DNA from 3 places in the Micromonospora sp. NPDC047670 genome. Region 1 is predicted to be linked to each of the others. Evidence: predicted binding sites of a transcription regulator. Region 1 holds the regulator's gene; each other region holds the start of a gene.
What was found. Region 1 encodes HrcA, which represses chaperone genes, less so after heat shock. Its sites were predicted from a motif close to GGTTNGCACNCTCNNNNNGAGNGTGCNAACC; they were not measured.
Positions count from the first base shown of each region.

Region 1 (4,260 bases):
CGCGCCTGCTTGGCCGCCTCCCGGGCGGTCGCCGCCCACTTCTCCCGCGCCCGTACGCCCCGGTCGCCCCGCCACTGGGTGACCGAACGGGCCGCGGCCCAGGGCACGATCTCGTCCACCCCGACCTCGGTCATCGCCTGCACGGCCAGCTCGCCCCGGTCGCCCTTGGCGATGCCCTGCACCACCACGAGACGCGGGACGGACGCGTCCGCGTACCCCCGGGAGGTGATCTCCACATCGAGCGTGCCCCGGCCGACGGCGGTGACCACGGCGGCGGCCGTGCCGCCGCGCCCGTCGGCGAGCAGCAGCTCCTCGCCGACGCGCAGGCGCTGCACGGTGGCGGCGTGGTGCCCCTCGGGACCGTCGAGGGTCAGCCGGTCGGCGGTGGGCAGCGACTCGACCAGGAACAGCGGCGCGGACACGACGACCAGGCTAGTCGCCGGCGGCGGACACCGGGACGGCGAGGGCCACGGAGGCCACCCGCTCGCCGCGGCCACGGAGGCCGACCGGGTCGCCGCGGCGCGCGGCGACCCGGGCCGGGAGCGTCAGGCGTGTCCGTTGAAGGCGTCGCGCATCCGGGAGAAGAAACCGCCCTGCTTGGTCAGCTCGGCGACCTCCTCGCCCCGGGTCTTGGCGAAGTCGCGCAGCATGCGCTCCTGGTCGGCGTCGAGCTTGGTCGGGGTGCGCACGTCGAGGTGGACGTAGAGGTCGCCCCGGCCCGTGCCGCGCAGGTGCGGCACGCCCCGGGCGCGCAGCCGCAGCGTGCTGCCCGGCTGGGTGCCGGCCTTGACGTCGACCGTCTCCTCGCTGTCCAGCGTCTTGATGGTCAGCCGCGTGCCCAGCGCCGCCGCGGTCATCGGCACGGTGACCCGGCAGTGCAGGTCGTCGCCCTTGCGGGAGTAGACGTCGTGCGGCCGCTCGTGGATCTCCACGTAGAGGTCGCCCGCGGTGCCCCCGCCCGGGCCGACCTCGCCCTGCTGGGCCAGCCGGATGCGCATGCCGTCCTCGACGCCGGCGGGGATCTTGACGGTCAGCGAGCGCCGGGTGCGGACCCGGCCGTCGCCGGCGCAGGTCGGGCAGGGGTGCGGGATGGTGGTGCCGTAGCCCTGGCAGACCGTGCACGGCCGGGCGGAGACCACCTGGCCGAGGAAGGTGCGCTGCACAGACTGCACCTCGCCCCGGCCGCCACACGCCTCGCAGGTGGCCAGGTGGGTGCCGGCCGCCGTGCCGGCGCCGGAGCAGGTGGTGCAGAGCACCGCGGTGTCGACGGTGATCGGCGCCTCGACGCCGAACGCGGTCTCGTGCAGGTCCAGCTCCAGCCGCAGGATCGCGTCGGCGCCCGGCCGGGTCCGCGGCCGCGGGCCCCGCGACCCACCGGCCGCCCCGCCGAAGAAGGCGTCCATGATGTCCTGGAAGCCGACGAACGGGCCGGCGCCGCCGGGGCCGCCCGGGCCGCCCGCGCCGCCGCCGCCCGGGGCGAGCGGGTCGCCACCCAGGTCGACGATCTGCCGTTTCCGGTCGTCCGAGAGGACCTCGTACGCGGCGTTGATGTCCTTGAACTTCTCCTGGGCCTCCGGATCCGGATTCACGTCCGGGTGGAACTGCCGCGCCAGCTTGCGGTAGGCGCGCTTGATCTCGTCGTCGGAGGCTTCCCGGCTCACCCCGAGAATGCCGTAGTAGTCCCTGGCCACTGCGTTCCGTGTCCTCATGTTCGTCTCGCGTTGCGCCGGTCGTCGGCCGGAGCCGGCCGTCGGCCCTGACTGGTCAGTTCTGGGCCAGCAGCTCGCCCACGTAGCGTGCCACGGCCCTCACCGTGGCGATGGTGCCGGGGTAGTCCATCCGGGTCGGCCCGAGCACACCGAGGCCGCCGACGCTGGTCGAGCCCGGGCCGTAGCCGGTGCTGACCACCGAGGCGGCACGCAGGTTGTCGATCTCGTTCTCGTCGCCGATCAGCACCCGGGTCGTGCTCGGCTCCGCCTCGCCGATCAGCTTGAGCATCACGACCTCCTCCTCCAGCGCCTCCAGGATGGGGCGCAGGGAGCCCTGGAAGTCGAGCAGGCCGCCGCGGGTGAGGTTTGCGGTGCCGGCCAGCGCGATCCGCTCCTCGTGCCGCTCGATCAGCGTCTCGAGCAGCACCGTGGAGAGGGTGGTCATGGCGGGCCGCAGGTGCGGCACCGACTCGTCGACCAGCGCCTGCACCAGCGGCGGGGTCTCCGACAGCCGGGTGCCGACCAGCTTCTCGTTGACCAGCCGGCGCAGGTCCGTGACGTCGTCTGCGGGGATCGGCCCGGGCAGCTCGACCAGCCGCTGCTCGACCCGGCCGGTGTCGGCGATCATGACCAGCATCAGCCGGGTCGTGGAGATCGGCACCAGCTCCAGGTGGCGGACGGAGGAGCGGGCCAGCGACGGGTACTGCACGACGGCGACCTGCCGGGTGAGCTGCGCCAGCAGCCGGACGGTGCGGTGCACCACGTCGTCGAGGTCGACGGCGCCGACCAGGAAGCGCTCGATCGCCCGGCGCTCGGCCGGGCTGAGCGGCTTGACCCGGGACAGCCGGTCCACGAAGAGCCGGTAGCCGCGGTCGGTGGGCACCCGGCCGGCGCTGGTGTGCGGCTGGCGGATGTAGCCCTCCTCCTCCAACACGGCCATGTCGTTGCGGACGGTCGCCGGTGAGACCCCGAGCTGGTGCCGCTCGACCAGCGCCTTGCTGCCGACGGGCTCCTGCGTGGCGACGTAGTCCTCGACGATCGCGCGCAGCACGGCGAGCTTGCGGTCGTCGAGACCCATCCTCCCCACCTCCCTGTCGCGCGTCGGGCCCGGCACCCGAGGGGCCCGGGCGGTGCTGGCACTCGTCCGTAGCGAGTGCCAGTCTACGTCGGCGTGCCCGTCGACGCGATGATCAACCTTGGACCGGCGGTCCGACCCGCGCCGCCGTGGCGACGCCGCCAGGGCCGATCATCCGGACAACCCGGCCGGTGTCGCCCTGGTGCGTCCTTGCCGGCGGCGCCTACCGTGACGTCCATGACTGAACCACCTCGCCCTCCCGGAGCGGGGGACCCCGGCGACCGGCCGGACCCGACCGCTCCGTCGGGGGTTCCCGGCCCGCCCGGCGCCGACGACCCCACCGCACCACTGTCCGGGGCGCCGGGCCCGGGCGGCTATCCCCCGCCCGGCGGCTATCCCCCGCCCACCGGTGACCAACCGCCGTCGGGTGGCTACCCGCCGCCCGGTGGCTACCCTCCGCCGGGTGGCTACCCGCCGCCCGGGGGCCAACCGCCGCCCGGCGGCTACGCCCAGCCGGGCGTCGGCTATCCGACCGGCGGGGCCTACGGCGCGCCCACCGGCGGCTACGCCAACAACGAGGACAAGAACTGGGCCCTGATCGCCCACTTCGGCGGGGCGGCCGGGGTGGTCTTCGGCGGCGGCCTGCTCGGCTGGGTCGCGCCGCTCATCGCGCTGATGACCCGGGGGCAGCAGTCGCCGACCGCCCGGGCGCACGCAGTGGCGGCGCTGAACTTCCAGATCACCTGGGCGATCGTGGGCGTGCTGAGCTGGGTGCTCACCCTGGTCACCTGCGGAATCCTGTTCTTCGTCCCGATGCTCATCTGGCTCGTGCCGCTGATCTTCGGGATCATCGGCGGGATCAAGGCCAACGAGGGCGTGCTCTACCGCTACCCGATGAGCTACAGCTTCACCAGGTGAGCCGGGCCGGCCGGTCCACCGGCCGGCTCCGGCCACGCTCCCCGAGGGCCCGCTGCCGGCTCAGGGCAGCAGGTCGCGGACGACCGCGTCGGCGAGCAGCCGTCCGCGCAGGGTCAGCACGGCGCGGCCCGCCGCGTACTCGGGGCCGGCCAGCAGGCCGCCGGCGAGCGCCCGCTGGGCGCCGGCCCGGCCTGCGTCGTCCAGCGCGTCCAGCGGCAGCCCCGAGGCGAGCCGCAGCCGGAGCATGACGTCCTCCATGTGCGCCTCGTCGGCGGTGAGCACCTCCCGGGCCAGGCCGGGCGACCCGCCGCCGGTCAGCCGCCTCGCGTAGGTCGTGGGGTGCTTCACGTTCCACCAGCGCACGCCGCCGACGTGGCTGTGCGCCCCCGGGCCGAGGCCCCACCAGTCGGCGCCGGTCCAGTAGAGCAGGTTGTGCCGGCACCGGGCCGCCTCGCCACGGGCCCAGTTCGACACCTCGTACCAGGAGAAACCGGCCGCGCCGAGGGCGGCCTCCGCCGCGAGGTAGCGGTCCGCGGCGACGTCGTCGGAGGGGTACGG
Region 1 is NZ_JBIDDA010000020.1:64,987-69,246, reverse strand. It holds gene ACGF7U_RS29575 (16S rRNA (uracil(1498)-N(3))-methyltransferase) at 1-422, opposite strand, end outside; gene dnaJ (molecular chaperone DnaJ) at 546-1,691, opposite strand; gene hrcA (heat-inducible transcriptional repressor HrcA) at 1,765-2,787, opposite strand; gene ACGF7U_RS29560 (DUF4870 domain-containing protein) at 3,022-3,702, shown strand; gene hemW (radical SAM family heme chaperone HemW) at 3,763-4,260, opposite strand, start outside.

Region 2 (4,260 bases), on a different contig from region 1:
GCCCGCGAAGCTCGGCGTCTCCACCAGTTGCGACATCTTCTGCCACGTCGGCGAGTGGACCCGGGTCATGTTCGGCGGCGGCAGGCGTCCGTCCCGGCCCGGCACTCGCACCGGGGAGTGATGTCCGAACACATGTGAACAAAAAGGTTCTGCTGATCGGGAGGAGTCCCAAAATGCCTTTGCCAACCGACCGCGGCGTCGTCGTCATCGACGTCGAGGACGACGGCACGAGCACCGTGCGCATCTGCGCGGAGGTCGTCGACGGCGCACCCGTCGACGTCTTCGCGGAGCACCACGGCGCCGTCCACGTCCGCGTGCACAACGACGTCCCGATGTTCACCCAGGGCCGGCGTAGCGTCTCCAAGCGGATCGCCGAGGTCTACGACGACAACGGCACGATCAACGTCGGCCGGGTTCGCGGCGCGGCCTGATCCGTTCGCGGGGCGCGGGGGAGGGATCCGTCGTGCCGGCGGGCCGTCCCCCGCGCGTCCCCGCACCCGCCCCGCGCTTCCGGCCGCCGCCCGTCAGCAGGTGGACAGCGGGGCGACCCGCGCGTCCGTCAGGGCCACCAGGTCGGCCGGGGCCAGTTCGACCTGGAGGCCGCGGCGGCCCGCCGAGACGTACACGGTGGGGTGGTCGAGCGCCGAGGAGTCGAGCACCGTGGGGAGACGCTTGCGCTGCCCGAGCGGGCTGATGCCGCCGCGCACGTAGCCGGTCGCCCGTTCGGCGACCGCGCGGTCGGCCAGGGCGGCCCGCTTGCCGCCGACCGCCGCCGCGAGCGCCTTGAGGTCCAGTTCGCCGCTCACCGGCACGACCGCCACGGTGAGCGCGCCGTCGACCTCGGCGACCAGCGACTTGAACAGCCGCTCGGGCGGCACCCCCAGCGCCGCCGCGACCAGCGCGCCGTAGTTCGGCGCGTCCGGGGAGACGTCGTACGGATGGGTGCGGTGCGTCACCTTCCGCTTCGCCAGCAGTGCGGTCGCCGGCGTGCCCTGTCCCGCCATGGCCGCCACGCTAACCCGGCGCCGCGCGGGTCGGCAAAGCGGAGGACGGCAAAGCGGAGGACGGCCGCAGGCCCCGGGGCGGGGACGGGGCCGGACGCCCCGGCCGCGACGCGCCGGACGCGGGCCGGGCCGGCGCCTAACCGACCGGCTGGCAGACCAACACCGTCGGCGCGCCGGCCACCCGGGTCAGCACCAGGCTGGCCGCCTCGTCGCCGGCCAGCCGCAGGTCCCGCCGCAGCTTCTCCGGCTCCAGCGCGGACCCGCGCTTGAGGATCTCCACGCGCCCGACCCGGCGGTCCCGCAGCAGGGCCCGCAGCCGCTTGAGCGAGAACGGCAGCACGTCGGTGACCTCCAGGCAGCGGGCGAAGGGGGTCGCCGCCGGCACGTCCGCGTAGAGGTAGGCGATGCTCGGGTCGGCCAGCGTCGCGTCGAGGGCGTCGGCCAGCTCCGCGACCAGGTGCGCGCGGACCACCGCCGGGTCCGGGTCGTACACGAAGCGGCGCGCCGGCCCGACGGGCGCCTCGGCGTCGCCGGAGCCGGTCAGCTCGTGCGCGACGTCGCCGCGCAGCAGGGTGGCCCGGCGGGGGACCCGGGCGAGCCGGCCGCACCACAGCGCGGCCTCGACCAGGTCGCCGTCCGCGCTCACCCACTCCGCCTCGGCGCCCGCCGGGATCAGCGCGTGGTCGATGCCGGGCGCCACCTTCACCACCGTGTACGGCACCCGCTCGGCCAGCCCGACGACGAAGTCCCAGGGCGGGGAGTAGGCGTTCGGGTCGAAGATCCGCCGCCCGGTGCCCGCCCTGCGCCGCGCCGGGTCGCAGAACACCCCGTCGACCCGGCCCACGTCGAAGGCCGTGGCGTCGCCGCACTCCACCGTGAACAGCTCGGCCAGCCCGGCCGCCTCGGCGTTGGCGGCGGCCATCGCGGCGGTCACCGGGTCGGCCTCCACCCCGTACACCCGGATGCCGGCCCGGGCGGCGGCGATCGCGTCCGCGCCGAGGCCGCAGCCGAGGTCGGCCAGGACCCGCACGCCGGCCGCGCGCAACCGGGCGGCCCGCCGGTCGGCCACCGGCCGGCGGGTGGCCTGCTCCAGCCCCGCCCGGGTCAGGAACATCCCCGCCGCCGGCGGCCCGAACTTGCCGACCGCCCGGCGGCGCAGCTCGGCCTGGGTGAGCGCGGCCGCCGCCAGCGCGGGCGGCATCCCGGCCGAGCGGAGCGCGACCGCCGCGGCCAGCGGATCGCCGCCGGCCACCCGCGCCGCCGCGGCGAGCGCGGCCGACCCCTCGGGCGTACGCAGGGCGGCGAGCTGGTCGAGGTCCACCCGGTCATTCTCGCCGCCCGGCCCGACGCGCCGACCGGCGGGCTGGCACTCTCCTTGACGGAGTGCTAGCCGAGGAATAACCTGCGATTAGCACTCTCACCCTGAGGGTGCCAGCTTCCGGGCCGTCAGGTCCGGGCGCTGAACGCCAGGCGGACCGGCACCCGCGACGACGGCCCCGCCCGGTGGCATGTGGCAGATTGACGCCGGCGGCATGCCGTCCGGTAACGAAACCAGTACCCCAGGAGGGTATGCCCGTGACTACCGCGACCAAGGTTGCGATCAAGCCGCTCGAGGACCGGATCGTGGTCCAGGCGAACGAGGCTGAGACCACCACGGCGTCGGGCATCGTGATCCCCGACACCGCCAAGGAGAAGCCGCAGGAGGGCACCGTCCTCGCTGTCGGCCCGGGCCGGATCGACGACAAGGGTAACCGCGTGCCGGTCGACGTCAAGGTCGGCGACACCGTCCTCTACTCGAAGTACGGCGGCACCGAGGTCAAGTACGCCGGCGAGGAGTACCTGGTGCTCTCCGCCCGCGACGTCCTCGCGGTCATCGAGAAGTAAGCAACCGATCAGTGTCGCTGCCCCGGTCCGGCTCGCCGGGCCGGGGCAGCGTCGCTTCGAAGGGACATTCATGGCGAAGATCCTGAGCTTCTCGGACGACGCCCGGCACCTGCTCGAGCACGGTGTCAACGCCCTCGCGGACGCGGTCAAGGTGACCCTCGGCCCGCGCGGGCGCAACGTCGTCCTGGACAAGAAATTCGGTGCGCCCACGATCACCAACGACGGCGTGACCATCGCCAAGGAGATCGAGCTCACCAACCCCTACGAGAACCTCGGCGCGCAGCTGGTCAAGGAGGTGGCGACCAAGACCAACGACGTCGCCGGCGACGGGACCACCACCGCCACCGTGCTGGCCCAGGCGATGGTCCGCGAGGGCCTGCGCAACGTGGCCGCCGGCGCCAACCCGACCGGCCTCAAGCGGGGCATCGACGCGGCGGCCGCGAAGGTCTCCGAGGCGCTGCTCGGCCGCGCGGTCGAGGTGGCCGACAAGGAGTCGATCGCGCACGTCGCGACGATCTCCGCGCAGGACGCCACGATCGGTGAGCTGATCGCCGAGGCGATGGAGAGGGTCGGCCGCGACGGTGTCATCACCGTCGAGGAGGGCTCCGCCCTGCACACCGAGCTGGACGTGACCGAGGGTCTCCAGTTCGACAAGGGCTTCATCTCGCCGAACTTCGTCACCGACGTGGAGGGTCAGGAGTCGGTCCTGGAGGACCCGTACATCCTGATCACCACCCAGAAGATCTCGGCGATCGAGGAGCTGCTGCCGCTGCTGGAGAAGGTCCTCCAGAACAGCAAGCCGCTGCTGATCATCGCCGAGGACGTCGAGGGCCAGGCACTCTCCACCCTGGTGGTCAACTCGATCCGCAAGACCCTCAAGGTCTGCGCGGTCAAGGCCCCCGGCTTCGGCGACCGCCGCAAGGCGATGCTCCAGGACATGGCGATCCTCACCGGCGCCGAGCTGGTCGCCCCGGAGCTGGGCTACAAGCTCGACCAGGTGGGCCTGGAGGTGCTCGGCAGCGCCCGCCGCGTGGTGGTCGACAAGGAGAACACCACCATCGTCGACGGCGGCGGCCAGGCCGGCGAGGTCGCGGACCGGGTTGCCCAGATCCGCAAGGAGATCGAGGCCTCGGACTCCGACTGGGACCGGGAGAAGCTCGCCGAGCGGCTGGCCAAGCTGTCCGGCGGCATCGCGGTCATCAAGGTCGGCGCCGCGACCGAGGTCGAGATGAAGGAGCGCAAGCACCGCATCGAGGACGCGATCGCCGCGACCAAGGCCGCGGTCGAGGAGGGCACGGTCCCCGGCGGCGGCGCCGCCCTGGCCCAGATCCTGCCGGCGCTCGACGACGACCTCGGCTTCACCGGCGACGAG
Region 2 is NZ_JBIDDA010000004.1:94,374-98,633, reverse strand. It holds gene ACGF7U_RS11520 (hypothetical protein) at 1-121, shown strand, start outside; gene ACGF7U_RS11515 (hypothetical protein) at 174-431, shown strand; gene ybaK (Cys-tRNA(Pro) deacylase) at 525-1,004, opposite strand; gene ACGF7U_RS11505 (methyltransferase domain-containing protein) at 1,141-2,325, opposite strand; gene groES (co-chaperone GroES) at 2,574-2,888, shown strand; gene groL (chaperonin GroEL) at 2,959-4,260, shown strand, end outside.
Region 2: a site for HrcA is predicted at 2,411-2,441, ahead of groES (co-chaperone GroES). Genes of this name have one in related genera too.

Region 3 (4,260 bases), on a different contig from region 1:
CGCCCTCACTCCGGGCGGTCAGGTCCGATCCCTGCGCGGGGCGGGCCGCCCCGGAAGCCCTTCCGTGTCACCGCACGTCACGACTGCCGGCCCAGCGGGGTTTGGCCTGGGGTGTCGCGTCGGGGGCGGCTTCCCGGCCGGTGGGTCAGGCGGGGCGGCGCATCTGGAGTTCGGTGAGCGCCGGGACGGTGGGATGTGGGACGCGCACCCCGGTGTCGACGAAGCCCAGCCGCCGGTAGGCGCGGTAGGCGCGGTCGTTGCCGACCACCACCTCCAGCATCAGCTCGGGCCGGCCGCAGGCCCGGGACCAGGCGGCCACCGCCTCGACCAGGTCGCCGAGCAGGCCGGTGCCCCGCCAGGACGGGGTGACGTACACGGCGTAGACGACGGTCAGCCCGGGCTCGTCCGGGGTCACCGTGCCCCCGGCGTGCCCGACCAGCCGGCCGCCCGGGTCCGCCACGAACTGCGCGGTGTCCGCGCCGGCCGACACGTACGCGACCCGGGCCGCGTAGTCGGCGTGCGGGCGGGCCGCGGCGTCGGCGAGGGTCTCCAGGAATGCCAGCGGCGCGTCGGCGAGCATCTCCAGCCGTAGCGCCCGCATCCGGGCCGCGTCCCGTGGCCGGACCCGCCGGACCTCCGCCCGGCGGACCTCCGTCGGAATCCGCCCCGGGCCGCCCGGCGTGCTCGTCATGCCGCATGCCTACCACAACGACGGATACCGATGTCGCTCGATCGAAATATGCCCGATTTGTGGTCGTGCGCCGCCGTCACGCCTCGTGTAGCGTGCGATTTCGGTCACCGATTCAGCGGCCCTCCGACCGCCGAACCCGGTGGTCCTCCGGTGCCGGTCCGCCGGCCTCCGGGGTCGTGGAACGCCGCGCAGAGTGAGGAAGTGCACCGTGGCACAGGGCACCGTGAAGTGGTTCAACGCCGAAAAGGGCTACGGCTTCATCGCCGTCGACGGCGGGCAGGACGTCTTCGTCCACTTCTCCGCGATCGAGATGGACGGCTACAAGGCGCTGGACGACGGTCAGCGGGTGGAGTTCGAGATCGCCCAGGGCCAGAAGGGGCCCCAGGCCGAGCGCGTGCGCGTCATCGCCTGACCGACCGGCCGTTCCGGGGGCGGGCGGATCGGGGCGCGCCGGGGCGGGCTGCGCTCCGGACGCCCGGGCGGGAAGGATCGTGAACCGTTCCAGCCATCGCTGAGGAGGGTTCATGTCCGACCAGCCGCCCCACGCCATGCCGCCCCCGGGAGACCCCGACCCCGCGCCGGGGCAGCCCGGCGATCCGACCGCGCCGCCACCGGGTTCGACCACGCCCCCGCCCGCCGGGGAGCCACCCGTCGCGCCCCCGCCGGCCGGGCAGCCGGCGGCCGCGCCCTCCTGGGACCCCACGGGCGCGCAGTCGCCGCAGGGCTGGGTGTTGCCGCCCACGGGCGGGTTTCCGGCCGGCTCCGGCGCGTACGGCGGGCAGCCGTGGTATCCGGGCGCACCGGTCGCGTACCCCGGCCAGCCGGGCCACGGGTGGTACCCGCCGGGCATCGACCCGGCCGACCCGCTGGTCACCCCGCCCGGCGGCGGCGTGAGCGGCTGGTTCGACCGGTGTGTCGGCGCGGCACGCCGGGGCTGGCGGCAACTGCTGCCCATCCTGCTGCTCACCCAGGTGCTGCCCGCCGTGGTGGTGTCGCTGCTCGCCCTGGCGGTCGACCCGACGGCCAAGTGGGACGAGTCGACGGCCGACGACCCCGCCGCGCTGCCCGACACCTTCCTCGCCGACCTGGGCACCATGCTGGCCGTGCTGATCGGGGGCAGCCTGGTCTTCGGCCTGGTGCAGAGCCTCGGCTGGGCCGCCGGCACCTGGGTGGTCGCCCGGCAGGCGGCTGGCGAACCGGCGGGCGTCGGCGCCGCCCTGGGCTACGGCCTGCGCCGGGCGCTGGGCCTCTGGGGCTGGACCCTGGTGATGAGCCTGATCGTCGGGCTCGGAATCTGCTTCTGCGTCATCCCCGGCATCTACTTCGCCTTCGCGCTGAGCATGGCCGGGCCGGTCTACCTCTTCGAGCGGCAGCACCCGATCGGCCGCTCGTACCGGATGTTCCACGACCGGCTGGGCCTGCTGCTCGGCCGGGTGGCGCTGGTCGCCGCGGCGGTGATCGTCGGCGGCGGGGCGGCCGGCGTGGTGGAGGGTGTCGGATCGCTGCCGCTCGGCACCGCCCCGCTGGAGTCGCCGGGCACGGCGGTGGGCGTGATCGTGGTGACGCTGCTCGGCGGCGTGCTGGCGCTGCCGGCCCACCTCGCCCAACTGGTCGGACTGGTCGTCACGTACGCCGAGCAGCGCGTCCACGAGGGGCCGGTGGACAGCGCGCGGCTGGCCGGTGAACTCGGCTGACGGGAGCGGGCGTGCTTGCACTCGGCAGGGGAGAGTGCTAAACAAGTCATTGGCACTCGCATACCGTGAGTGCCAATGGTCGGGGCGGTAGGGCCACGGTCGCACGGGCGTCCACACGCCGGTGCGGCACATGGCCGGTCGTCGCGGGCTATCCGGCCCGGCCGAGGAGACGTCGTCGTCGCCAGGTGGCGACGTCCCAAGGTGCGTACACCAGGCGGCCCATCCGGGACACACACTCCGGGTGGCCCGTGAGTGTCCAGGAGGACAACGCCGTATGGCCAAGATGATCGCGTTCGACGAAGAGGCGCGCCGCGGCCTCGAGCGGGGCATGAACCAGCTCGCCGACGCCGTGAAGGTGACCCTCGGCCCCAAGGGCCGCAACGTCGTGCTCGAGAAGAAGTGGGGTGCCCCCACCATCACCAACGATGGTGTGAGCATCGCCAAGGAGATCGAGCTCGAGGACCCCTACGAGAAGATCGGCGCCGAGCTGGTCAAGGAGGTCGCCAAGAAGACCGACGACGTCGCCGGTGACGGCACGACGACGGCGACCGTCCTGGCCCAGGCCCTCGTCCGCGAGGGTCTGCGCAACGTGGCCGCCGGTGCCAACCCGATGGCCCTGAAGCGGGGCATCGAGGCCGCCGTGGCCAGCGTCTCGGAGGAGCTGTCCAAGCTCGCCAAGGACGTCGAGACCAAGGAGCAGATCGCCTCCACCGCCTCCATCTCCGCCGGTGACAGCACCGTCGGCGAGATCATCGCCGAGGCGATGGACAAGGTCGGCAAGGAAGGCGTCATCACCGTCGAGGAGAGCAACACCTTCGGGCTGGAGCTGGAGCTCACCGAGGGTATGCGCTTCGACAAGGGCTACATCTCGGCCTACTTCATGACCGACCCGGAGCGCATGGAGGCCGTCTTCGACGACCCCTACCTCCTGATCGTCAACAGCAAGATCTCGTCGGTCAAGGACCTGCTCCCGATCCTGGAGAAGGTCATGCAGTCGGGCAAGCCGCTGCTGATCATCGCCGAGGACATCGAGGGCGAGGCCCTGGCCACCCTGGTCGTCAACAAGGTCCGGGGCACCTTCAAGTCGGTCGCCGTCAAGGCGCCGGGCTTCGGTGACCGCCGCAAGGCCATGCTGGCCGACATCGCCATCCTCACCGGTGGCCAGGTCATCAGCGAGGAGGTCGGCCTCAAGCTGGACGCCGTCGGCCTCGACATGCTGGGCCGCGCCCGCAAGGTCGTGGTGACCAAGGACGAGACCACCATCGTCGACGGCGCCGGCGACGCCGAGCAGATCCAGGGCCGGGTCAACCAGATCCGGGCCGAGATCGACAAGAGCGACTCCGACTACGACCGGGAGAAGCTGCAGGAGCGGCTGGCCAAGCTGGCCGGTGGCGTTGCGGTGATCAAGGTCGGCGCGGCCACCGAGGTCGAGCTGAAGGAGCGCAAGCACCGCATCGAGGACGCCGTCCGCAACGCGAAGGCCGCCGTCGAGGAGGGCATCGTCCCGGGTGGTGGCGTCGCGCTGGTGCAGGCCGGCAAGACCGCCTTCGACAAGCTGGACCTGACCGGTGACGAGGCGACCGGCGCGCAGATCGTCAAGATCGCGCTGGACGCCCCGCTGCGGCAGATCGCCGTCAACGCGGGCCTCGAGGGTGGCGTGGTCGTCGAGCACGTCCGCAACCTCGAGCCGGGTCACGGCCTCAACGCCGCCAACGGCGAGTACGTCGACCTGCTGGCCGCGGGCATCATCGACCCGGCCAAGGTGACCCGCTCGGCGCTGCAGAACGCCTCGTCGATCGCGGCGCTCTTCCTCACCACCGAGGCCGTCGTGGCGGACAAGCCGGAGAAGACCCCGGCCGCCCCGGCTGGTCCGGG
Region 3 is NZ_JBIDDA010000004.1:452,788-457,047, reverse strand. It holds gene ACGF7U_RS13320 (GNAT family N-acetyltransferase) at 146-691, opposite strand; gene ACGF7U_RS13315 (cold-shock protein) at 900-1,103, shown strand; gene ACGF7U_RS13310 (hypothetical protein) at 1,216-2,385, shown strand; gene groL (chaperonin GroEL) at 2,660-4,260, shown strand, end outside.
Region 3: a site for HrcA is predicted at 2,433-2,463, ahead of groL (chaperonin GroEL). Genes of this name have one in related genera too.